4 regions of the Streptomyces sp. NPDC052114 genome follow, and region 4 is predicted to be linked to each of the others. Evidence: riboswitches for the same ligand, from Rfam matches in the RefSeq annotation. Region 4 holds a riboswitch; each other region holds the start of a gene.
What was found. A riboswitch is a leader RNA that binds a small molecule or an ion and turns the genes downstream of it on or off. The one in region 4 is predicted to bind cobalamin.
Positions count from the first base shown of each region.

Region 1: linked by a shared signal. The riboswitch ahead of AB0L89_RS40595 (hypothetical protein) and the one ahead of AB0L89_RS31065 (CoA-acylating methylmalonate-semialdehyde dehydrogenase) in region 4 are both predicted to bind cobalamin.
Region 2: linked by a shared signal. The riboswitch ahead of AB0L89_RS28735 (CbtB-domain containing protein) and the one ahead of AB0L89_RS31065 (CoA-acylating methylmalonate-semialdehyde dehydrogenase) in region 4 are both predicted to bind cobalamin.
Region 3: linked by a shared signal. The riboswitch ahead of AB0L89_RS35240 (ABC transporter substrate-binding protein) and the one ahead of AB0L89_RS31065 (CoA-acylating methylmalonate-semialdehyde dehydrogenase) in region 4 are both predicted to bind cobalamin.

Region 1 covers NZ_JBFAWC010000037.1:5,811-11,506, reverse strand. The annotation lists gene AB0L89_RS40600 (ATP-binding cassette domain-containing protein) at 1-775, shown strand, start outside; cobalamin riboswitch at 825-970, shown strand; gene AB0L89_RS40595 (hypothetical protein) at 1,115-2,134, shown strand; gene AB0L89_RS40590 (CbiQ family ECF transporter T component) at 2,131-3,276, shown strand; gene AB0L89_RS40585 (ATP-binding cassette domain-containing protein) at 3,273-4,877, shown strand; gene AB0L89_RS40580 (ECF transporter S component) at 4,901-5,696, shown strand, end outside.
Region 2 covers NZ_JBFAWC010000014.1:110,156-115,851, forward strand. The annotation lists gene AB0L89_RS28720 (histidine phosphatase family protein) at 1-367, shown strand, start outside; gene AB0L89_RS28725 (hypothetical protein) at 422-712, opposite strand; gene AB0L89_RS28730 (CbtA family protein) at 812-1,573, opposite strand; gene AB0L89_RS28735 (CbtB-domain containing protein) at 1,596-1,817, opposite strand; cobalamin riboswitch at 1,856-1,991, opposite strand; gene AB0L89_RS28740 (SH3 domain-containing protein) at 2,017-2,379, opposite strand; gene AB0L89_RS28745 (GNAT family N-acetyltransferase) at 2,439-3,242, opposite strand; gene AB0L89_RS28750 (Tat pathway signal sequence domain protein) at 3,526-4,362, shown strand; gene AB0L89_RS28755 (DUF5954 family protein) at 4,393-5,409, opposite strand; gene AB0L89_RS28760 (hypothetical protein) at 5,551-5,696, opposite strand, start outside.
Region 3 covers NZ_JBFAWC010000022.1:65,535-71,230, reverse strand. The annotation lists gene AB0L89_RS35250 (amino acid permease) at 1-1,367, shown strand, start outside; gene AB0L89_RS35245 (M67 family metallopeptidase) at 1,467-1,889, shown strand; cobalamin riboswitch at 1,853-2,015, shown strand; gene AB0L89_RS35240 (ABC transporter substrate-binding protein) at 2,058-3,029, shown strand; gene AB0L89_RS35235 (iron ABC transporter permease) at 3,134-4,138, shown strand; gene AB0L89_RS35230 (ABC transporter ATP-binding protein) at 4,135-4,929, shown strand; gene AB0L89_RS35225 (putative leader peptide) at 4,996-5,100, shown strand; gene AB0L89_RS35220 (MoaD/ThiS family protein) at 5,225-5,503, shown strand; gene AB0L89_RS35215 (cysteine synthase) at 5,516-5,696, shown strand, end outside.
Region 4 covers NZ_JBFAWC010000016.1:137,972-143,667, forward strand. The annotation lists gene AB0L89_RS31060 (acyl-CoA dehydrogenase family protein) at 1-596, opposite strand, end outside; gene AB0L89_RS31065 (CoA-acylating methylmalonate-semialdehyde dehydrogenase) at 602-2,101, opposite strand; cobalamin riboswitch at 2,313-2,493, opposite strand; cobalamin riboswitch at 2,584-2,817, shown strand; gene metE (5-methyltetrahydropteroyltriglutamate--homocysteine S-methyltransferase) at 2,979-5,303, shown strand; gene AB0L89_RS31075 (helix-turn-helix domain-containing protein) at 5,400-5,696, opposite strand, start outside.

The sequences.
Region 1 (5,696 bases), on a different contig from region 4:
CAGCGGCCTCGACTTCGACGTCGTGGCGGGCCGCGCCCTCGCCCTGCTCGGACGCAACGGCAGCGGCAAGACCACGCTGATGCGGCTGCTCAGCGGCGGGCTGCGGCCGGACCGGGGCGGGCTGACGGTCGACGGCCTCCCGGTGACGTACGACCGCAAGGGGCTGACGCGGCTGCGGACCACCGTCCAGCTGGTCGTGCAGGACCCGGACGACCAGCTGTTCGCCGCCTCGGTCGAACAGGACGTGTCCTTCGGCCCGTTGAACCTCGGCCTGCCCGACGCGGAGGTCCGGGCGCGCGTCGCCGAGGCGCTCGCCGCGCTCGACATCACCGCGCTGGCCGACCGGCCCACCCATCTGCTCTCCTACGGCCAGCGCAAGCGGACCGCCATCGCCGGCGCGGTCGCGATGCGTCCCCGCGTGCTGATCCTCGACGAGCCGACCGCCGGACTCGACCCCGACGGCCAGGAACGCCTCCTGGCGACCCTGGGCCGACTGCGGGAGGCCGGGACCACCGTGGTCATGGCGACCCACGACGTGGACCTCGCCCTGCGCTGGGCCGACGACGCGGCGCTGCTCACGCCCTCGGGGGTATGCGCAGGGCCGGTGGCGCGGATGCTCGCCGAACGGGACCTGCTCGCCCGGGCCGGCCTGACGCTGCCGTGGGGGATCGCCGTCGCGGAGCTCCTGCGGGCGCACGGCCTGCACGACGGTGCGGGCCACGGGCCGCGCACCCCGGAGGAGTTGGCCGCCCTCGCGGCACGCGACGACCAGTGATCATGGTTACAGCGGGAAGGGGTGGCCGGTTCGGGACGCCGGGCGTACTCTTCACCTTGCTTCGTGTGTTGACGAAGTGACAACTGAATGCATGCGCGACTGGGGAAAGCCGGTGAGAATCCGGCGCTGACCTGCAACCGTGAGCGGCGCTCGACGCCGTGAGCCGGATCGCCCGACGCGACATGTGCACTGCTTCTCACTGTCATGGTCTGCAGCGTGGAGCCCTGAGCCCCCGGTTCATCGGCCCCTGCCGCTTCCGCACGGAACGCGCGTCAGGGGTTTGTTGCGCGGCACGGGCATGTCGGGGTCCTGGTGCGGCCCCGGCCCGAAGGACCCGAAATGGCCCGTTCGTTACGCGTGTTCGCCGCTGCCCTCGGCCTGCTCCTGTCCGCCGTCGCGCTCGGCCTCGGCGCGGCACCGGACACCGCGAGCGCCCTGGACACCGGGCGCGGCCGCGCCGGATTCTGCCCGGACGCGAACGGGGTGACCGTGGTCGTCGACTTCCGCGAGCTGGGCGGCACGACCATCGTGCGCTGCGCCGTGGGCAGCCAGGCCAGCGGGCTCGCCGCGCTGAAGGCGGCCGGGATCGACGTGACCGGCACCAACCGGTGGGGCGAGTCCTTCATCTGTCGCCTGGAGGGCAGCCCGGGGCCCGACCGCGAACCGTGCGTCGACACCCCGCCCACCAAGGCGTACTGGTCGTACTGGCACGCCCCCAACGGCGGCGCGTGGACCTACAGCCAGCAGGGCGCGACCTACCGCACCCCGCCGACCGGCAGCTTCGAGGGCTGGTCGTTCTCCCTCGACCGCGAGCAGGACGAGGCACCGTCGCCCAGGGTCGCGCCGAAGCGGCCGCCGGGCTCGGGCTCCGGCTCGGGCGGGACCGGTGGGTCGGGCGGATCGGGGTCCTCGGGCGGAGGCGGTAACTCCGGTGGGGAGCAGGGCGGTTCGCAGGGCGGCGGCGCCGAGGTCGGATCCGGTGGCGCGGGACCCGGAGCGGGGGCCGGACAGGACGGCGCCGCGCGCCCCGGCGATCGGCCCGAGCGGCACCCCTCCGAGGACAAGGACAAGGACGAGAAGAAGAAGGAAAAGAAGAGCAAGAAGGGCGAGGACGGCAAGGACAAGAAGTCCGCGACGCCCGGCCCGTCCGCGTCCGGGTCGCCGAGCCCGGTGATCACGCCCAGCGAGGCCGCCGACTGGACCGGCGGCGACGACAGGCGCACGGTCGAGACCGCCGCGTCCTCCGGCGCGCCGACCGGCACCCTGATCGGCATCGCCGCCGCCGTACTGCTCGCCGCGGGCGCCGGAGCCACGGCCTGGCGCCGCAAGCGGGCGGCGCGCGCGGACGGTTCCGGGTGAGCGCCGCCCTCGGGCACCGCGCGCTGCCGCGCGCGGTGCACCCCGGCGCCTGGTGGCTGTGGGCGCTGGGCATGGCCGCGGCCGCGAGCCGCACCGCCAACCCCGTCCTGCTGGTGATGATCCTCGCCGTCGTGGCCTTCGTCGTGGTGCGCAGGCGCGGTGACGCGCCCTGGGCGCTGGCGTTCCGGATGTACCTGGTGCTCGGCGCGTTCATCGTGACGACACGCGTGGTGTTCCGGATCGTCTTCGGCGGCGGCCAGGGCGACACGGTCCTGTTCACGCTGCCGCAGATCACCCTGCCCGAAGCGGCCGCGGGAATCCGCCTGTTGGGGCCCGTCGCCGCCGAACAGCTCCTCGGCGGGTTCTACGACGGCCTGCGCCTGGCCACCATGGTCATCTGCGTCGGCGCGGCGAACGCCCTGGCCAACCCCAAGCGGATGCTCAAGGCGCTGCCGGGCGCCCTCTACGAGGTCGGCACGTCCGTCGTCGTCACCCTGACCGTCGCGCCACAGCTGGTCGAGAGCGTGCAACGGGTGCGCAGGGCACGGCGGTTGCGCGGCGGCGGCCGGACCAGGGGCGTCCGCGCCCTGCACGGCATCGTCATCCCCGTCCTCGAAGACGCGATGAACCGCTCATTGGCCCTGGCCGCCGCGATGGCCTCGCACGGCTACGGCCACACCGGCAGGATCGCCCCGCGGACCCGGCTGCTCACCGGCACCCTCGTCCTGGGCGGCCTGCTCGGCGTCTGCGCCGGCCTGTACGGAGCGATGGGCGCGAGCACGCCCCCGTACCTGGGAGCGCCGCTGCTCCTGGCCGGACTCGCCCTGGCGGGCTGCGGGTTCGTGCTCGGCGGCCGTCGGGTGCGGCGCAGCGGCTACCGCCCCGACCGCTGGCGGACGGCCGAACTCCTCGTGGCGGCCTGCGGGGTGGCTTCGGCGATCCTGCTCTACGCGGCCTCGCGGACGGACGCCGCGTCGCTGTACCCCTCGCTGCCCCCGCTCGCCTGGCCCGAGGTGGCGGCACTCCCCGCCCTCGCCGTACTGGTCGGTGTCGGGCCCGCGTACCTGGCACCGGAACCTCCCGCGTCGTCCGACCCCGCACCCGATCCGGTGCCCCATCAGCCCCTGGAGGTGACCGCGTGATCGACTTCGACGAGGTCACCTTCCGCTACCCGGACGCCCGGGAACCCGCCCTGCGCGGTGTGGACCTGCACATCGGCGAGGGCGAGCTGTGCCTGGTCACCGGGCGCACCGGCGTGGGCAAGTCCACGCTGCTCGGCGCGGTGAACGGCCTGGTGCCCCGCTTCACCGGCGGCCATCTGCGCGGCCGGGTGGCGGTCGACGGAGTGAGCACGGCGACCGCGGCCCCGCAGGAGTTCGCCGCGCTCGTCGGCGTCGTCGGCCAGGACCCGCTCGCGGGGTTCGTCACCGACACCGTCGAGGAGGAACTGGCCTACTGCATGGAGCAGTTGGCCGTACCGCCGGACGTGATGCGCAAGCGCGTCGAGGAGACCCTCGACCTGCTGGGCATCGCCGCCCTGCGCCGGCGCGCCCTGCGCACCCTGTCCGGCGGACAGCAGCAGCGCGTGGCGATCGGGTCCGTCCTGACCGCGCACCCCAAGGTGCTGGTCCTCGACGAGCCGACCTCGGCGCTCGATCCGACGGCCGCCGAGGAGGTGCTCGCGGCGATCACCCGGCTGGTGCACGACCTCGGCACGACCGTGCTGGTCGCCGAGCACCGCATGGAACGCGTCCTGCAGTACGCGGACCGGCTCGTGCACCTGCCGGGCGACGGGCACGTGGTGGCGGGCGACCCCGCCGACCTGATGCGCGCCTCGGACGTGGCGCCGCCCGTCGTACGCCTGGGCAGGCTGGCCGGCTGGGACCCGCTGCCGCTGTCGGTGCGCGACGCGCGCCGCAAGGCCGCGCCCCTGCGGGAACGGCTCGCGGACCGCACACCACCCCGATCCGACGCGGACCCGGGCGAGGCGGCGCTCACGGGCCGCCGGATCACCGTCGCATACGACCGGACCGTCGCCGTGCGCGAGGTGGACCTGACCCTGGCGCGCGGCCGGGTCACCGCCCTCATGGGCCGCAACGGCTCCGGCAAGTCCTCGCTCCTGTGGGCCCTGCAGGGCTCGGGGCCGCGCCGCTCGGGCACCGTCGAGGTGCGCGGACAGGACCCGGGCGAGCTGTCGGCCCGCAGGGCGCGCGCCCTGGTCGGGCTGGTGCCGCAGACCGCGAGCGACCTCCTCTACCGCGAGACCGTCGACGCCGAGTGCGCCCAGGCCGACGCCGACGCGGACGCCCCCGCGGGCACCGCGCGCACCTTGCTCGACACCTTGGCCCCCGGCATCCCGGGGGAACGCCATCCGCGTGATCTGTCCGAGGGGCAGCAACTCGCCCTCGTGCTCGCCGTGCAGCTCGCCGCCGCCCCCGAGGTCGTCCTCCTCGACGAGCCGACCCGCGGCCTCGACTACCACGCCAAGGAGGCCTTCGCGGGCCTCGTGCGCCGCCTCGCCGACGAGGGCCGTGCGGTCGTGGTGGCGACCCACGACGTCGAGTTCACCGCACGGGCCGCCGACCGGGTGGTCGTGATGGCCGAGGGCGAGATCGTCGCCGACGGGCCGACCCGTGACGTCGTGGTCTCCTCGCCCGCCTTCGCCCCGCAGGTCGCCAAGGTCCTCAGCCCGCAGGAGTGGCTGACCGTGGAGCAGGTCCGGCACGCCCTGGAGGCCGTATGACCCGCAGAGGCCGTGGAGGTCGCGTGTCTTCACGGGACGGGTGTTCCGAGCGTGGCGTGCGGGTGCTCTGGCGGGACGGGCGTTCCGAGCGCGGCGCGCGGGTGCCCGCGCTGCCGGTCGGAGCCCGCAGCGCCGCCGTGCTGACGCTCGCGAGCGCGGCCGGGCTCGCCATGTTCTTCTGGCCGTTGTTCGTGGCGCCGCGCCCCGAGGCGGCCGCGCACAGCGCCGACGCCCCGCTCCTGTTCGTCCTGACCATGCCGGTGCTGCTCGCCGTGGTGCTCGCCGAGATGTCGTCCGGCGGCATCGACACGAAGGCCCTCGCGATGCTCGGCGTGCTGTCGGCGGTCAACGCGGGGCTGCGGCCGCTGGGCGCGGGCACCGCGGGCATCGAGACGGTGTTCTTCCTGCTGGTCCTGGCGGGCCGCGTGTTCGGACCCGGGTTCGGCTTCGTGCTCGGGGCGACCTCGCTGTTCGCCTCGGCGCTGCTGACCGCCGGGGTCGGGCCGTGGCTGCCGTTCCAGATGATCGCCTCCGGGTGGATCGGGCTCGGCGCCGGACTGCTGCCCCGGCGGCTCACGGGCCGGGCGGAGATCGCTCTGCTGGCCGTCTACGGCGTCCTCGTGGCGTACGTCTTCGGCTTCCTGATGAACATGTGGTTCTGGCCCTTCACCGCGGGCACCGACACCCAGCTCTCGTTCGTCGCGGGCGACCCGGTCACCGAGAACCTGCACCGCTTCGCCGTCTTCACCCTGGTCACCTCGACCTTCGGCTGGGACACCGGACGCGCGCTGACCAATCTGATCGCGATCGTCGCCCTGG
Region 2 (5,696 bases), on a different contig from region 4:
AGATCTGGCCGGGCCGGACGTGGGACGGTGGCGCGGCAGGACCTTGGCCGACGTCAGCGCCGACGAGCCGGAGAACGTGGCCCGGTGGCTCGGCGAACCCGACTTCGGGGCCGGTGGCGGGGAGTCCGTGGTCGACGTGTGCACGCGCGTGGAGCGCTGGCTCACGGCGACGGCGACGGCGACGGGTGATGGTCCGGTGGTGGCCGTCGTGGAGCCGGAGATCGTCCGCGCCGCCGTGGTGCACGCGTTGGGAGCGCCCCCGTCCGCGTACTGGCGCTGCGATGTGGCACCGCTGACGGTCACGGAGCTGAGCGGCCGGAGCGGCCGCTGGAACGTACGGCTCGGCAGACCGCTGCCCCCGGCATGAGCCGGGTGCGCCCTTCGGCTCGGTGCGCCGCCCGGCCCCCCGCGGCCCCGCCGCTCAGTACCGGCCCTCACGGAAGCGCCGCAGCAGCGCCGCGAGGGCACAGCGCGGGCAGTCGGCCTCGGTGACGGCGGCGCATGCCGCCTCGGTGCACTCCCCGGTCAGCTCCTCCAGGTCGCGCAGCAGGCCTTCGATCCGCTTGGCCTGCTGGGCGAGGACGCGGACCTTCGCGCTCTGTCCGCCGATCTGCCGTCGGCTCGCGACGAGTTGGTCGTACTCCTCAGGAGTCAGGGCGACCGCGTCACGGCCGCCGAGAACGATGTGGCGCGGCTGAAGTCGTCTGCTCACTCGGCTCCTCTGCTCGACGCCGGTCCATGGTCCCGGTGTAACGCGAGAGGGCCCCCGGAAGGTTCCGTGGGCCCTCACTCGCCGCTGGGGTCGACCGGGTCACCGCCCGGTGGACACCGCCTGTCCGGAGGCGACGTCCGCGGACCCCGGCCGCAGCAGACGCTGCGCCAACTCACCGAAGATCAGGCCGAATCCGCCCCACAGCACGATCTGCGTGGCGAGGGCGGAGAGCCGGAACCGCCACAGGAGCGCGGCCGGGAAGTTCCCCGGCACGTCGTTGATCACCGGCAGGACGGCGAACGCGATACCGACCGCGACGGCGAAGCCGAGCACGGCCGCCACCGTCGCGTACCAGGTGCCGATCCGTGGCGCGAGCCGCTTGCCGAGGATGGTGGCACCGATCGCGAGGAGCACGCTGAGCACGATCATCAGGAAGTACAGGGTCGTCCGCTTGCCGATGGTGTCGGGGTTGCCGACGGCGGGCGGATTGGCCGGGTACTTCAGGAACGGCACGACGTACACCGCAAGAAGGGCGCATCCGGACAGCAGCAGCGCCGTGGCGCGCGGGCCGAAGCGGCCCACCCGCCCGAGGGCGAAACAGAAGGCGAGCGCGGCGATGCCCCCGAAGGCCACGCCGTAGACGAGGATGCCGGTGGCGAGACCGGCCGTGGACTGCAGGCTCCGCGAGACGAGTTCGACCTCGTCGCCGTGGGAGTGGGCGGCGTGGGCCTCCTCGAAGCCGATGGCGGCGTCGACGTTCGGCTCGCCGAGCCAGTAGGAGATCACGAGGGCGAGCACGCCGGCCCCCAGGCCGGCGAGCATGCCCCGAACGAGCAGATTGCGTACGGTGGCGGAGTTCATGAGCGCGCGGCGTTCCTCCGGCTCAGTGGCAGGGGAAGCCGAGCAGATGGCGGGCGTCGTGGACCCACTCATGGACCTCCGCGCCGCTGAACACGGAGACGGCGCCCTGCTCGGCGCCGACGAAGTACAACAGGACCAGCATCAGGATCCCGAAGAAGACCGCCCAGGGAGCGATCACCTTCAACGGCAGCCTGTCCGGCACGACAGGGGTGGTGGCGGTCGGCGGGGCGACGTGCTGCGCCATGGCGGAGCCTCCTCTGGGAATTCGCGTCCCATCTCGGTGGTGCACAGGACGACCGTCACGGGTCTGGCTCACGAGGGCCCGAAGGCCCTCGCACACAGTGGCGCGACCGCGCCGGATTCCCACCGGCTTCCGCCGACCGTCGTCGACAACAGCACGACGTTACCGTGTGTCGCGTTCATGGCCAAGAGGGGGCGGCCCCTCACCGGTCGGTCATCAGGCTGCTGACCGGCACCCACCCTTCCCGCCCGTCGGAGTTCCGGCACCACAGCCAGCCGCTCGCACGGTCCTCGGCGACCACCTCCAGGGTGTCCCCCGCGGCCGTGGGCAGTTCCGTCGTGTCGTACGGGATCTCGACGCGCACCGATCCGGACGGGCCCGAGAGGTGCCGGGCCGGGACCCAGCCCGTTCCGTGGGCGGCGGTCACGAAGACGAACTCCGGCCAGTCGGGGCTGCGTTCGCCGGCCTCGACGCGGTCACCCGCGGCGAGGCGGAGCGGTTCGCGTGCGGGAATCTCGTGGGACGACCGTGCCGTCACCTGCTTGGTGGGCCGCGTACTCGTCATGGGGTCCTCCAGGCGCCCGGTCCATCACCGTGATCCTTGAGTCGCGCTTCCGTGGCTCGTCAGTCGCTCTTCAGCGTGTAGAAGTGCACCGGCGAGTTTGGCCGGAAGCCGATCCGCGGATACACCGGCGCGCCCGCCGCCGTCGCGTGCAGGGTGGCGCGGGTCAGACCCGTGGCGCGGGCACCCTCGTGGAGCGCCTTGCGGGTCACCGCCTCGCCGTAGCCCCGTCGTTCCCACTCCGGGTCCGTGGCGACGAGCACGACGAAGAGGCGGCCGTCCGTCTCGACGGTGGCGGCACAGGTCACGGGGACGCCGTCCCGTACACCCAGATAGGCGTGCACGCCTTCCTTCCACAGGGCCGACCCGAGGAGCCCGTCACGGCCGTCCTCCAGCGGGAAGCCGTAGGCGCGCGAGTTCAGATCCGCGTACGCCCGCAGCTGGTCGTCGGTGGTCACCCGCTCGAACGTCAGGTCGGGGTGGACCGGGTCGGGGATCGGCAGGAAGTCCCCTGCCATGCCGGTGCCGGGAAAGGCGTACGCGAGGCCCGCCTTGTCGGCCGCCGCCTCCAACTGCTCCCGCGCCTCGTCGCCGAGGAGGCCCTCGAAGAGCCAGAGGAATCCGGGGTGCCGCTTCGCGCGCATGATGTCCGCGGCCCGGCGCAGGCGCTCCTCGACGAGTTCCGGGCCCGCGTCGACATCGGTCAGCGTGAGGCAGTTCCAGAAGGCGAACCGGCAGTCGGCCCAGCGCACGGCGATGCCCGGCAGGTCCCGCACGTCCGCGTCCGCGTCGCGGTCGAGCACCAGGGTGCGCCAGCCCGCGGCCAGCTGCTCCATCGATTCGATCGATTCCGTGCGATCGGTCATGGGACCTCCTGAGGGTACGGCGATTCGGGGATTGATCCTGAAGTGTCCCTCACGTACGACGCCGCACTGTCCGCATCGTGCGCCACCGTGCCCGCACCGCAACGGAATTGACTCGATACCGCCCCACCCGCCCCACCACACCTCGCTCCGCCCCATTGACGATGCACGGTCATGACGGGACTCTGTACCACACTTGCGAACACCGTTCATTCACGTGAACACACGAGCGTGAGCGGCGGCACGCGTCATGAAGGACCAGCCAGCCATGAGGAGGCAGCGGGAGATGAGTGGATTCCAGGGCGGTACGCAGCAAAGGGGCGCGTCCCGCAGAGGACTTCTGGGCGCGGCGCTCGGCGGCGCGGCGGCGGCCGCGCTTCCCGGGACCGCCTCGGCCCTCTCCGGCATCACCGCACCCGCCGCGCCCGCCGCCGAATGGCGGCTGCGCTGGTCGCCGACCGCCCGCGGCGACGGCATGCGGGCCTGGGAGACCGTCGAGGACGACCGTGCGAACTCCCATCCCGCGGCGAAGCCGCACATCCGCACCGACGGTGACAACTGGCGCTTCACGATGCACACGGTGGACCGGGACACCGCGGGCGACCGGCAGCGGCAGGAGGTCACCGGGTGCCGCGACGGCGACTCCTTCCTGCGCTGGCTGCCGGGCCAGACCTGGCGGCTGACGTACTCCATGTACATCCCTCAGTCCCTGCGGGCGACCAGCACGTTCACGCACATCATGCAGATGAAGCAGCCGGGCCAGGGCACGTCACCGATCGTCGTGCAGTCGCTGCGGCGGGTGGACGGGGTGCAGACCATCGAGCTGAAGGTGTTCGGCTCGGACACGCTCGTCGGCCGCACCGCGCTGTCGCCGCTGCACGACAAGTGGACCGACGTCGATTTCCGGATCACGATCGGTGACGCGTCGTCGGGCTCCGTACGCTGGATCCTCAAGAGCGGCGGCAGCACGGTGATCGACGAGTCGAAGTCCGGGGTCGACACCTTCCTCGCCGACCGGGTCCGGCCCAAGTGGGGCATCTACCGTTCCCTGGGCGACAGTTCGGGCTCGCTCAAGGACTGTCACCTGCTCCTCACCGGGCTCCGCGCCTATCAGCTCGCCTGAGCTGACCGCGCGGGGCCGGACGGATCGGCCTCACTGGTGAATGGTGCCGTCCTCGTCCATGGTCGGGTGCATCTTCGTCGGGCCGTATGTGTCCTGGTCACTGGGGCGGGGCGGCTCCGGACCGTCGGGGCCCAGGCGGACCAGGCGCTGGATGCGGCAGATACGGAACAGGCGCTTGCCCACGCGTACTTCGTTGGCGCGCCCCGCGGCCTTGAAGCGGTCCGCGGCGCGCGCGTACGCGGCCTTGCGGGCGGCGTCGAACTCGTACAGCAGCGGCCAGGTCTCGGTCATCGCGCTGTACAGCGTCCGCCGGGCCTCGTGCGGGGTGGGCCTGAGCGTGCTGAGCGGCTGCCAGCCCTCCTCGTCGCGCTCGGCCACCCCGAAGCCGACCGGCAGCAGCACGACGTCGGGGTGGGTGGCCACGGCCCGCCGGGAGTCGGTGCACACGTCGTCCGGGAATCGGGCCCCGCTGTACGCGAAGCCCCGCAGCGCCGCCAGCAGGGCGCCGGTCATCGGGCTCGCCGGGGACGCGTCGGGGCCGAGCACGCAATCGGCGTCGCAGGACCTGGTGGCCCGTCGGGGCATGGTCCAGGAGCGGTCCGCCGCCTCCCGGTCGGTGGGCCGGGGTGGCTCCAGGCCGTCCTCGCCGATCCGCGCGAACTCGTCCCCGCGCACCACGCGGTAGCGGGTACCCCGCACCTCCAGCTCGTCGACCGGCTCGCGTTCGAGCACGGCGACCGCCGCGAGGAGTTGCCGGCGCTCGCCGGGGTCGTCGGTCTCGTCCTTGGCCCGGAACCACAGGTGGGAGTTGAGCGCGTCGCGGACCTGCTGGGGCGTGCCGTCCACCACCGGTTTCAGCACCCGCCACGCCGCGTCGGCCGCGGGGTCCCGCACCGCGAGTCCGAAGACCGGTCCGCGCAGCGCCAGATGCGGATAGCGCACCGAGGCGTCCACCGCGTCGGACTCCGCCACCAGCTCGGCGGGATCGTCCCGGTCCACCAGACCTGCGTGGAGCCGGGCCAGGTGCCGCTTCCAGTCGTCGGTCATGTGCTCATGGTGCTGCCCTCGACGCGGGCGACGGGCCGGAAGGCCGCAAATGATCGGAATCCCTCGGCTGAGGCATCCGAATGGCATCGGGATGCGATCAAGGGGCTTGCCGGGTGACCGCCGGGCGTGACGCACGCGGCGTCAGGTCGCTCGTCGGCGGGGCGGGCCCGCGCCGTCCCCCTGAAGGGTGATGTCCAGCCGCTCCGAGGCCCGCCATTCGCCGGTGGTACGGCTGATGAGGTAGCTCACCCGGGCGGAGCCCGGCCTGGGGTGCGGGATCGTGAAGA
Region 3 (5,696 bases), on a different contig from region 4:
GCGGTGCCATCGGCACCGGCCTGTTCCTCGGCGCGGGCAAGGCCATCCACAAGGCCGGACCGAGCCTCATCCTGGCGTACGCCATCGCGGGCCTCGTCATCTTCTTCATCATGCGGGCGCTCGGCGAGCTCCTCATGTACCGGCCCGTCTCCGGCTCCTTCTCGGAGTACGCGCGGGAATTCATGGGCCCGTTCTTCGGATTCGTGACCGGCTGGACGTACTGGCTCTTCTGGGTCGTCACCGGCATCACCGAAGTCACCGCGGCCGCCCAGTACATGCAGTACTGGACCCACGACTCATTCCCGCAATGGGCGTACGCGCTGGTCTTCACCGTCATCCTGTACGGCGCGAACCTCATCTCCGTGAAGCTCTTCGGTGAGCTGGAGTTCTGGTTCTCGATGGTCAAGGTCACCGCGATCATCGGCATGATCCTGATCTGCCTCGGCATCCTCACCATCGGCTTCTCCGACGCCGGCGAGACCGCCTCCGTCAGCCACCTGTGGAACGACGGCGGCTTCTTCCCGAACGGCATCGGCTCCACGCTGATGACCCTGCAGATCGTGATGTTCGCCTTCCTCGCCGTCGAGCTGGTCGGCGTCACCGCGGGCGAGTCCAAGGACCCGAAGACCGTCCTGCCCAAGGCCATCAACACCGTGCCGTGGCGCATCGCCGTCTTCTACGTCGGCGCGCTCATCATGATCCTCTCGGTCGTCCCGTGGACCTCCTTCAAGCCCGGCGTCTCGCCGTTCGTGAAGGCCTTCGAGGAGATGGGTCTCGGCGTCGGCGCCGCGATCGTGAACTTCGTGGTCCTCACCGCCGCGCTCTCCTCCTGCAACTCCGGCATGTACTCCACCGGCCGCATGCTCCGCGACCTGGCGATGAACGGCCAGGGCCCGAAGTTCTTCACGAAGCTCACGAAGAACGGCCTGCCGCTCATCGGCACCACGGTCTCCGCCGGCTTCATGCTGTTCGGCGTCTGGATCAACTACCAGTGGCCGGGCGAGGCGTTCAACTACGTCGTCTCCTTCGCGACCATCTCCGGTATGTGGGCCTGGATCATGATCCTGTGCTGCCAGATCCGCTACCGCCGCAAGGCCGACCGCGGCGAGCTGCCGCAGTCCACCTTCCGGGCCCCGGGCGCGCCGTTCACCAGCTGGTTCGCCCTCGCCTTCATCGGCATGGTCATCGTGATGATGGGCGTCGACAAGGACGCGCGGATCTCGCTGTACGCCGCTCCGGTCTGGGCCGCGATCCTGACGGTCGCCTACCTGTTCCTCAAGCGCCGCAACCCGCAGGCCGCCGCGTTCAGCAAGCGCAAGACGGGTGTCGTCCTCGACGCCGCCGAGGCGCCGGCCGACCGGAAGTGACCTTCCCCGTGACCTCTCCGTAGAGGCCGCTGTCCAGCATTCGGGCCCGCCCGTACCACCCTTCGGTACGGTGCGGGCCCTCTGCTTATCCTGGCTGCCATGCTGACCATCACCCAGGCGCTCCACGACCAGATCGTCGCGCACGCGCGGCAGGACCACCCCGACGAGGCGTGCGGCGTGGTCGCGGGGCCGGTGGGCACCGGCCGCCCCGAGCGGTTCATCCCGATGCTGAACGCCGCGCGCTCGCCCACGTTCTACGAGTTCGACTCGGGTGACCTGCTCAAGCTGTACCGCGAGATGGACGACCGCGACGAGGAGCCGGTGATCGTCTACCACTCGCACACGGCGACCGAGGCCTACCCCTCGCGCACCGACATCACGTACGCCAACGAGCCCGGCGCGCACTACGTCCTGGTCTCCACGGCCGACACCGACGACGCGGGCCCCTTCCAGTTCCGCTCCTTCCGGATCGTCGAGGGCGAGGTCACCGAGGAAGAGGTGCAGGTCGTCCAGGCATACTGACCCGGACAACCTTGAGGCGGCAGGAGCCAGGAAGCCGGTGCGAACCCGGCACGGTCCCGCCACTGTGACCCCACCCCTTCGCCGGGGCGGGGGAGTCAGGAACTGACCTGCCGCCTTCTCCACGCAACGCAGGGGACGCGGAAATCCCCTGGAGGAGGCAGTTCAGCCATGTCCCGCCGTCACACCGGCATACGCGCGCTCGCCGCGGCCACCCTGCTCGTCCCGCTCGCCGCGTGCTCGTCCTCCGACGCAGGCTCCGACGGCGAGCCCGCGGCCAAGGCCGCCGGATTCCCGTACACCGTCACCAACTGCGGTGTGCGGACGACGTACGACGCACCCCCCAAGCGCGCCGTCACCATGAACCAGCACGCCACCGAGGTGATGCTGGAACTGGGCCTCAAGGACCGCATGGCCGGTACCGCCTACCTCGACGACAAGGTCCTGCCGCAGTACGCGAAGGCCTACAAGTCGGTCCCGGTGCTCGCCAAGGAGTACCCCTCCTACGAGAAGCTGCTCGCCGCCAACCCCGACTACGTGTACGGCGGTTACGCCAGCGCCTTCCTCGCGGGCGACGGCCGCAGCCGCGCCGCGCTCGCCAAGTCCGGCATCGAGACCCGCCTCAACGTCGAGGGCTGCGCCAAGAGCCCCGTCTCCATGAAGGACGTCTACCGCGAGGTCCGCGAGGTCGGCTCGACCTTCGGCGTGCGCGACCGCGCCGACGCGTGGGTGCGCGGCGCCGAGCGCGAACTCGCCGCCACCGCCGAGAAGGCGAAGGGCAAGAAGCCCGCCAAGGTCTTCGTCTACGACAGCGGCGACAAGACCGCGTTCACGGCGGGCGGCCGCGGCATCGGCAACGACATCATCGAGCGGGCGGGCGGCCGCAACGTCTTCGCCGACGTGGACAAGTCCTTCAGCGACGCCTCCTGGGAGTCGGTCGTCGAGCGCGGGCCCGAGGTCATCCTGATCCTCGACTACGGCGCCACGAGCGTCGCCCAGAAGAAGAAGCGCCTCCTCGACGACCCGGTCCTCCAGGACGTCCCGGCGATCAAGAACAAGCGCTTCGCGGTCCTGCCGCTGTCGGACACGGTGACAGGCGTACGAGCACCGGAGGCGGTGAGGAAGCTGGCGGCGCAGCTGTGATCCGGACCCAGACAACGAACCCCGGGGACATCAAGCCCGTCCGGCGATCGAGGACGAGCCCGAAGGGCGATCGACGGAGGTCGAAGGGGCAGCGCCTCTTCGTCCTGGCGGTCCTCACCGCAGCCCTCGCGGCAGCGACGGTCGCAGGGCTCGCGCTCGGCTCCGTCCGCATCCCCCCGGGCCAGGTCGTCGAGATCCTCACGGGACGGGCGGAACCCTCCCCGTTCCGCACCATCGTGCTGGACGTGAGACTCCCGAGGATCATCCTCGGGGCGACCGTGGGCGCCGGCCTCGCGGTCATCGGCACCGTCCTCCAGGCCCTCGTCCGCAACCCGCTCGCCGACCCGTTCCTGCTCGGCGTCTCCTCGGGTGCCTCCGTCGGCGCGGTCGTGGCGATCGTGCTCGGCGGTGTCTTCGGCCTCGGCGCGAGCCTCGCGACCACCGTCACCATCCCGGCCGCCGCCTTCGTGGGCGCGCTGATCTCGCTGGTCCTCGTCTACGCCCTGGCCAGGGGCGGCGGCGGGGGATTCGCCACCGGCCGCCTGATCCTGTCCGGGGTCGCCGTCTCGTACATCCTGACCGCCCTGACCAGCCTCATCCTGGTCACCGCCGACAGCGCCGACCACCTCAAGGAAGTCCTGTACTGGACGCTCGGCGGCCTCGGCAGCGCCCGCTGGAACATGCTCGCCCTGCCCGGCGTCGCCCTCGTCCTCGGCACCGCCCTCCTGGTCGCCCTGGCCCGCCCCCTCGACCTGCTGCTCGCGGGCGAGGAGGGCGCCACCGTCCTCGGCCTGGACACCGCCCGCTTCCGCGCCGGCGTCTTCGTCCTCGCCTCGCTCCTGACCGGCGTCCTCGTCGCCTACAGCGGGGCCATCGGCTTCGTCGGCCTGATGGTGCCGCACGCCGCCCGCATGCTGGTCGGCGCCGCGCACCGCGCGCTGCTGCCGGTCGTGGCGCTGATGGGCGCCGTCTTCCTGGTCGTCGCCGACCTCGCGGCGCGCACGGTCGCCGCCCCGCAGGACATCCCCGTCGGCGTGCTGACCGCGCTGACCGGCGGCCCGTTCTTCCTCTGGCTGCTGCGGCGGCGTACCGAAGGAGTCCCGGCATGACCCGGCCGCAGCCCGCCGGCGCACTGCGCACCGAGAACCTCTCGTACGAAGTGGACGGACGCGCCCTCGTCGACGGCGTCGACCTCACCGCCGCCCCCGGCGAGACCGTCGGCGTCGTCGGCCCCAACGGCAGCGGCAAGACCACGCTGCTGCGCTGCGTCTACGGCACGCTGCGCCCCACCCGCGGCCGCGCCCTCCTGGACGACGAGGACCTGCACACCATGACCCCGAAGGCCCGCGCCCGGCGCCTGGCCACGGTGCCGCAGGACGGGCAGGGCGCGTTCGAGCTCACCGTCCGACAGGTCGTCGCGATGGGCCGCTCCCCGCACAAGCGGTTCTGGGAGGCGGACACGGCCGCCGACGAGGAACTGGTCGAGGCGGCGCTCGCCCGCGTCGGCGTCGCCGACCTCGCCCACCGGGCCTTCCCCTCGCTCTCCGGCGGCGAGCGCCAGCGCGCCCTGGTCGCCCGTGCCCTGGTGCAGGAGCCCACCCTCGTCGTCCTGGACGAGCCCACCAACCACCTGGACATCCGCTACCAGCTCGACATCCTCACCCTGGTACGGGAGTTGGGCACGACGAACCTCCTCGCCCTGCACGACCTGAACCTCGCCGCGTACTACTGCGACGTCCTGTACGTCCTGGACGGCGGCCGGCTCGTCGCCTCGGGCGCCCCGAAGGACGTCCTGACGCCCGAGCTGCTCGCCCGTGTCTACGGCGTGACGGCCGAGGTCAGCACCCATCCCGTCACCGGCGCCCCGACCGTCGTCTATCTCCCTCCGACCGCATCCTGAACGGAATCCGTCCGGTATCTGAGATCACATTCCAGGACCCGGACCGGGAATCGATACGATGACCGCATGGTTCCCCATGACGTGAGCGAAGAGACGCCGAGCGCACTGCTGCTCGTTGCGCGGCTGCACGTCGACCTGTGCCGCCTCGCCAGCGCGATCTGTTCCCGCTGAACCGTTCCGCCGCACGGCCGTGGGCCGCGGCGCCGTACCCGCGTACGACCACGCACCACCCGCACGACAGCGCCGCCGCGCGCCCGCCACCTGCACTTCTCGACTCCCGACAGGAGCCCTCAGCATGGCCATCGAGGTCCGCATCCCGACCATCCTCCGCACCTACACCGACGGCGAGAAGGCCGTCCAGGGCAGTGGAGACACCCTCGCCGAGCTCTTCACCGACCTCGACTCGCGGCACGCGGGCATCGCCGAGCGCATCGTGGACGACGGCAAGCTGCGCCGCTTCGTGAACGTGTACCTGAACGACGAGGACGTCCGCTTCCTGGACGGCATCTCCACCAAGCTCGCCGACGGCGACAGCGTCACGATCCTGCCGGCCGTCGCCGGCGGCATGCGCTAGGCCCGATCCCGGATGCCTCGCTACGACTCCCCGCTCGCCGCGGTCGGCAACACGCCGCTCGTCCGCCTGCCCCGCCTGTCCCCCTCGGAGGACGTCCGCATCTGGGCCAAGCTGGAGGACCGCAACCCGACCGGCTCCGTCAAGGACCGGCCGGCCCTCCACATGGTCGAACAGGCCGAGAAGGACGGCCGGT
Region 4 (5,696 bases):
TCGGCACCGAAGGAGAGGCCGGGGTCGTCCCGTTCGACGACGAACGCGGTGACGCCGCCGGGCCCGTCCTCGCCGGTGCGGGCCATGACCACGTAGACGTGCGAGGCGCCCGCCCCGGAGATGAACTGTTTGACGCCGGTGAGGACGTAGTGGTCGCCGTCGCGTTCCGCGCGGGTGCGCAGGGCCGCCGCGTCGGATCCGGCGCCGGGCTCGGTGAGGCAGTAACTGCCCAGCGTCTCGGCCGCGCACAGGCCGGGCAGCCAGCGGGCGCGCTGGCCCTCGTCGCCGTAGCGGTCGATCATCCAGGCGACCATGTTGTGGATGGAGAGGTATCCGGCGATGGAGGGGCAGCCGGTGGCCAGGGCCTCGAAGACGAGGGTGCCGTCGGTGCGGCCGAGGCCGGAGCCGCCGTGCTCCTCACGGACGTAGACGCCGCCGAGGCCGAGCGCCGCGGCCTTGCGCAGCACGTCCACGGGGAAGTGCTTGTCGCGGTCCCAGGCGACGGCGTGCGGGGCGAGGTGTTCCTCGGCGAAGTCCAGGGTGACCTCGGCGAGGGCGAGTTGGTCCTTGGTGAGGGTGCCGGTGAGCGATGTCATCGCGGTCATCCCATCGTCGGGATGGTGAAGTTCGCGCCTTCCCTGGCTCCGGCGGGCCAGCGCGAGGTGACGGTCTTGGTGCGGGTGCAGAAGCGGACGGCGTCGGGGCCGTGCTGGTTGAGGTCGCCGAAGCCGGACCGCTTCCAGCCGCCGAAGGTGTGGTACGCGACCGGGACCGGGATGGGGACGTTGACCCCGACCATGCCGGCGCCGACGCGCCGCGAGAAGTCGCGTGCGGTGTCGCCGTCCCTGGTGAAGATCGCGACGCCGTTGCCGTAGGGGTGCTCGGTGGGCAGGCGCAGCGCGCTCTCGTAGTCCGCCGCGCGGGCCACGCACAGCACCGGCCCGAAGATCTCCTCCCGGTAGATCCGCATGCGCGGCGAGACCCGGTCGAAGAGGGTGGCCCCGGCGAAGAAGCCGTTCTCGTGTCCTTCCAGGGTGAAGTCACGTCCGTCGACGACGAGTTCGGCGCCTTCGTTGACCCCGATGTCGACGTAGCGGCGGACGCGGTCGAGCGCCTCGCGGCTCACCAGCGGGCCGAAGTCGGCCTCGGGGTCGTCGGAGCGGCCGATGCGCAGGTCGGCCACGCGTTCCTTGAGGCGGGCGACGAGTGCGTCACCGGTCTCCTCCCCCACCGGGACGGCGACCGAGATGGCCATGCAGCGCTCGCCCGCGGAGCCGTACCCGGCGCCGATCAGGGCGTCCACGGCCTGGTCGAGGTCGGCGTCCGGCATAACGATCATGTGGTTCTTGGCGCCGCCGAAGCACTGGGCGCGCTTGCCCTGCGCGGCGGCGGTGGCGTAGATGTGCGCGGCGATCGGGGTGGAGCCGACGAAGCCGAGCGCCTGGACGCGCGGGTCCTCCAGGAGGGTGTCCACGGCTTCCTTGCCGCCGTTGACGACGTTCAGGACGCCGGGCGGCAGGCCCGCCTCCAGGAACAGTTCGGCGAGCCTGAGCGGTACGGACGGCGCGCGCTCGGACGGCTTGAGGACGAAGGAGTTGCCGCAGGCGAGCGCGGGCGCCAGCTGCCACAGCGGGATCATCGCGGGGAAGTTGAACGGGGTGATCCCGGCCATGACGCCGAGGGGTACGCGCAAGGAGTACACGTCGATGCCGGTGCCCGCGTTGTCGGTGAACTCGCCCTTCAGCAGATGCGGGATGCCCGCGGCGAACTCGACGACCTCCAGGCCGCGTTGCAGGTCGCCGTGGGCGTCGGCGACGGTCTTGCCGTGCTCGCCGGACAGGAGCCGGGCCAGCGAGTCCCGCTCGCCCTCGACGAGTTGGAGGAAGCGCAGCAGGACGCGGGCGCGCCGCTGCGGGTTCCACTCGCCCCACGCGCGCTGCGCCTCCTCGGCGTCGGCGATCGCCTCGGCCGTCTCCGCGCGGCCGGCCAGCGGCACCTGGGCCTGCACGGAGCCGGAGTTGGGGTCGTACACGTCGGCGTAGAGCCCCGAGGCCCCGCGCACGTGCTTGCCGGAGATGAGATGGGTCAGTTCACGGACCATGGGAGCCTGCTCTCGTCAGGTGGGATCCGGGGATGGCACGGCAGACCGCCGACAGCGCCCGTCGGGGGGCGTGGCCGGGGCAGCCGTGGGACGCGAAGGCCTAGGGGCCGTCGGGGAGTTGAGCGCGGGCGGGGACCGCCGCGCGCTCCGCCGGATCACCTGGGTCGTGGGTACGGACCGGTGCCATGCGTGTCTGCTCCATCCTCGTGGACAACACGGAACACCCCGCGGCCGGTATCCTGACTCCCGGATCAACGCGCGTTCTCCCGCCTTCCCGACGGGACTTGTCCGTCAGTGGCGTATCGCTCGGCGAGAACGCACTCCCCGGTCACAGTGGCGGGACCGCGCCGGATTCACACCGGCTTCCCTGCACCGCGGGCTCTGCTCACGAACATATAGTTGGACGTCCTAGTAAGTCCACCCCACCCTCCCCGGCACCGGGTCGACATCCGCGGGCCACCTGCGTGACCTTCGGCGGGTATACGCTGACCACTGCAGCTGGTTCGCCCTGCCCGCCAGGCAGGCGCGTCGCAAGAGGGAACCCGGTGGGAATCCGGGACTGCCCCGCAGCGGTGAGCGGGAACGACCGCCGTCACACGCACTGGGACCGGAGAGCCGGTCCTGGGAAGCGACGGCCAGTAGGTGTCCGCGCCTTCTCACGAAGGCGGTGGACGGGCCCGCGAGTCCGAAGACCTGCCCGTTGCCCGTGCGCGACCGATCGCGCACGGAGATCTCGGTGACCTCGAGGGCGGGTCGGCGTACACATCAGGCGGACGACCGCGCGCACGGCGCCGGTCCGCTCCTCCCGATGCGTCACACCCTTCGCGCCCCCGTCGCCGCCGGGATCGGCACCGACACGCTCGCGAAGGAGAGTTCCGTGACATCCAAGTCCGCAGCCGCGGCAGTGCACGCCACCGTGTACGGCTACCCCCGCCAGGGCCAGAACCGCGAACTGAAGAAGGCCGTCGAGGGCTACTGGAAGGGCCGGGTCACCGCCCAGGAGCTGCGGGAGACCGCCGCGACGCTGCGCCGGACCGCCTGGCGCCACCTCGCCGACGCCGGCCTCCACGAGGTGCCGACCGGCGACTTCTCGTACTACGACCACGTCCTGGACACCAGCGTGATGGTCGGCGCCGTCCCCGCCCGGCACCGCGACGCCGTCACCGCCGACGCCCTGGACGGGTACTTCGCGATGGCCCGCGGCACCCAGGACGTGGCGCCGCTGGAGATGACCAAGTGGTTCGACACGAACTACCACTATCTGGTGCCCGAGCTGGGTCCCGACACCGTCTTCACCGCAGACTCCGGCAAGCAGGTCGACGAGCTCAGGGAAGCGCTCGCGCAGGGGCACACCGCGCGCCCGGTCCTGGTCGGCCCGGTCACGTATCTGCTGCTCGCCAAGCCCGCGCCCGGCGTGGCCCCGGACTTCGAGCCGCTGACGCTCCTGGACCGGCTGCTCCCCGTGTACGCGGAGGTGCTCGCCGACCTGCGGGCCGCGGGCGCCGACTGGGTCCAGCTCGACGAACCCGCGCTGGTCCAGGACCGCACCCCGGCCGAGCTGAACGCGGCCACGCGCGCCTACCGCGACCTCGGCGCCCTCACCGACCGGCCCAGGCTGCTCGTCGCCTCCTACTTCGGCAGGCTCGGCAAGGCGCTGCCCGTGCTCGCCAAGGCGCCGGTCGAGGGGCTCGCCCTCGACTTCACCGAGTCGGCCGCGGGCCAGCTCGACGACCTCGCGGCCGTCGGCGGACTGCCCGGCAAGCGGCTGGTCGCGGGCGTGGTCAACGGCCGCAACATCTGGCTCAACGACCTGGAGAAGTCGCTCGCCACGCTGGGCACCCTCCTCGGGCTCGCCGACCGGGTCGACGTCTCCGCGTCCTGCTCGCTGCTGCACGTCCCGCTGGACGCGACCGCCGAGCGCGACATCGACCCGCAGATCGCCCGCTGGCTGGCCTTCGCCCGGCAGAAGACCACCGAGATCGCCGTCCTGGCGCGCGGCCTGGCCCAGGGACCCGGCGCCATCACCGCCGAACTGGCCGCCAACCGGGCCGACCTGGCCTCCCGGGCCGGCTCGGCGCTCACCCACGATCCGGCGGTACGCGCCCGCGTCGCGGGCGTCACCGAGGCCGACGCCCGCCGCGCGCACGCCTACCCGGAGCGCGCGCCCGCCCAGCGGGGCCGCCTCGGCCTGCCGCAGCTGCCGACGACCACCATCGGCTCCTTCCCGCAGACGACCGAACTGCGTACCGCGCGCGCCGACCTGCGCGCCGGACGGGTGGACACCGACGGCTATGAGGAGCGCATCAGGGCCGAGATCCAGGAGGTGATCGCCTTCCAGGAGAAGGCGGGCCTGGACGTCCTGGTGCACGGCGAGGCCGAACGCAACGACATGGTCCAGTACTTCGCCGAGCAGCTCACCGGATATCTGGCCACGCAGCACGGCTGGGTCCAGTCGTACGGCACGCGCTATGTGCGCCCGCCGGTGCTCGCGGGCGACATCTCGCGGCCCGAGCCGATGACGGTGCGCTGGACGTCCTACGCCCAGTCCCTCACCGCCCGTCCGGTCAAGGGCATGCTCACGGGTCCCGTCACGATGCTCGCCTGGTCCTTCGTCCGCGACGACCAGCCGCTCGGCGACACCGCGCGCCAGGTCGCCCTCGCGCTGCGCGACGAGGTGAACGACCTGGAGGCGGCGGGCACTTCGGTGATCCAGGTCGACGAGCCCGCGCTGCGCGAGACGCTGCCGCTGCGCGCCGCCGACCAGGCCGCGTACCTCGCCTGGGCTACGGAGTCGTTCCGCCTCTCCACGAGCGGCGTACGTCCGGACACCCAGATCCACACCCACATGTGCTACGCCGAGTTCGGCGACATCCTGCGCGCCATCGACGAACTCGACGCCGACGTCATCAGTCTGGAGGCGGCCCGCTCGCACATGCAGGTCGCGGACGAGCTGGCCACGGGCGGCTATCCCCGCGAGGTCGGGCCCGGCGTCTACGACATCCACTCGCCGCGCGTGCCCAGCACGGCGGAGTCGGCGGCCCTGCTGCGCAAGGGACTTGAAGCCATTCCCGCCGACCGGCTGTGGGTGAACCCGGACTGCGGTCTCAAGACGCGCGGCTGGCCGGAGACCAAGGCATCGCTGGCGAGCCTGGTCGCCGCGGCCCGTGAGGTGCGGGCGGAGCTGCCCGAGCGCACCGCCTGACCCCGATCCCCTTGCCGGGGCGGCCACTTGAGGGGGTCGCCGCTCCGGCAAGGGCACCAGCGGTGCCCGGAACGTGCGCCGTCGTGCCGCGTCCCGTCAGGCGAACGACGGCAGCAGCGCGTCCACCACCGTGTCGACCGGCGGCAGGAACGCCTCGGCGCCGGACCCGAGCAGATAGCGGTGCATGGCCCGCTGGTGGGCGGCCCCGATGAGCAGCAGCGCGCCCGCCGCCGGGTCCAGGCCCGCGCGCACCCGCCCGGCCCCCTGCTCGGTGCGCAGCAGGTCGGCGACCACGCCGTGCGCCAGGTGCGGGCCCACCGCACCCTCGCGCCCCACGAGGAGTTCGCGCAGCTGGCGGTCGGACTGCAGGGTGCCGAGGATCGGCATGATCCC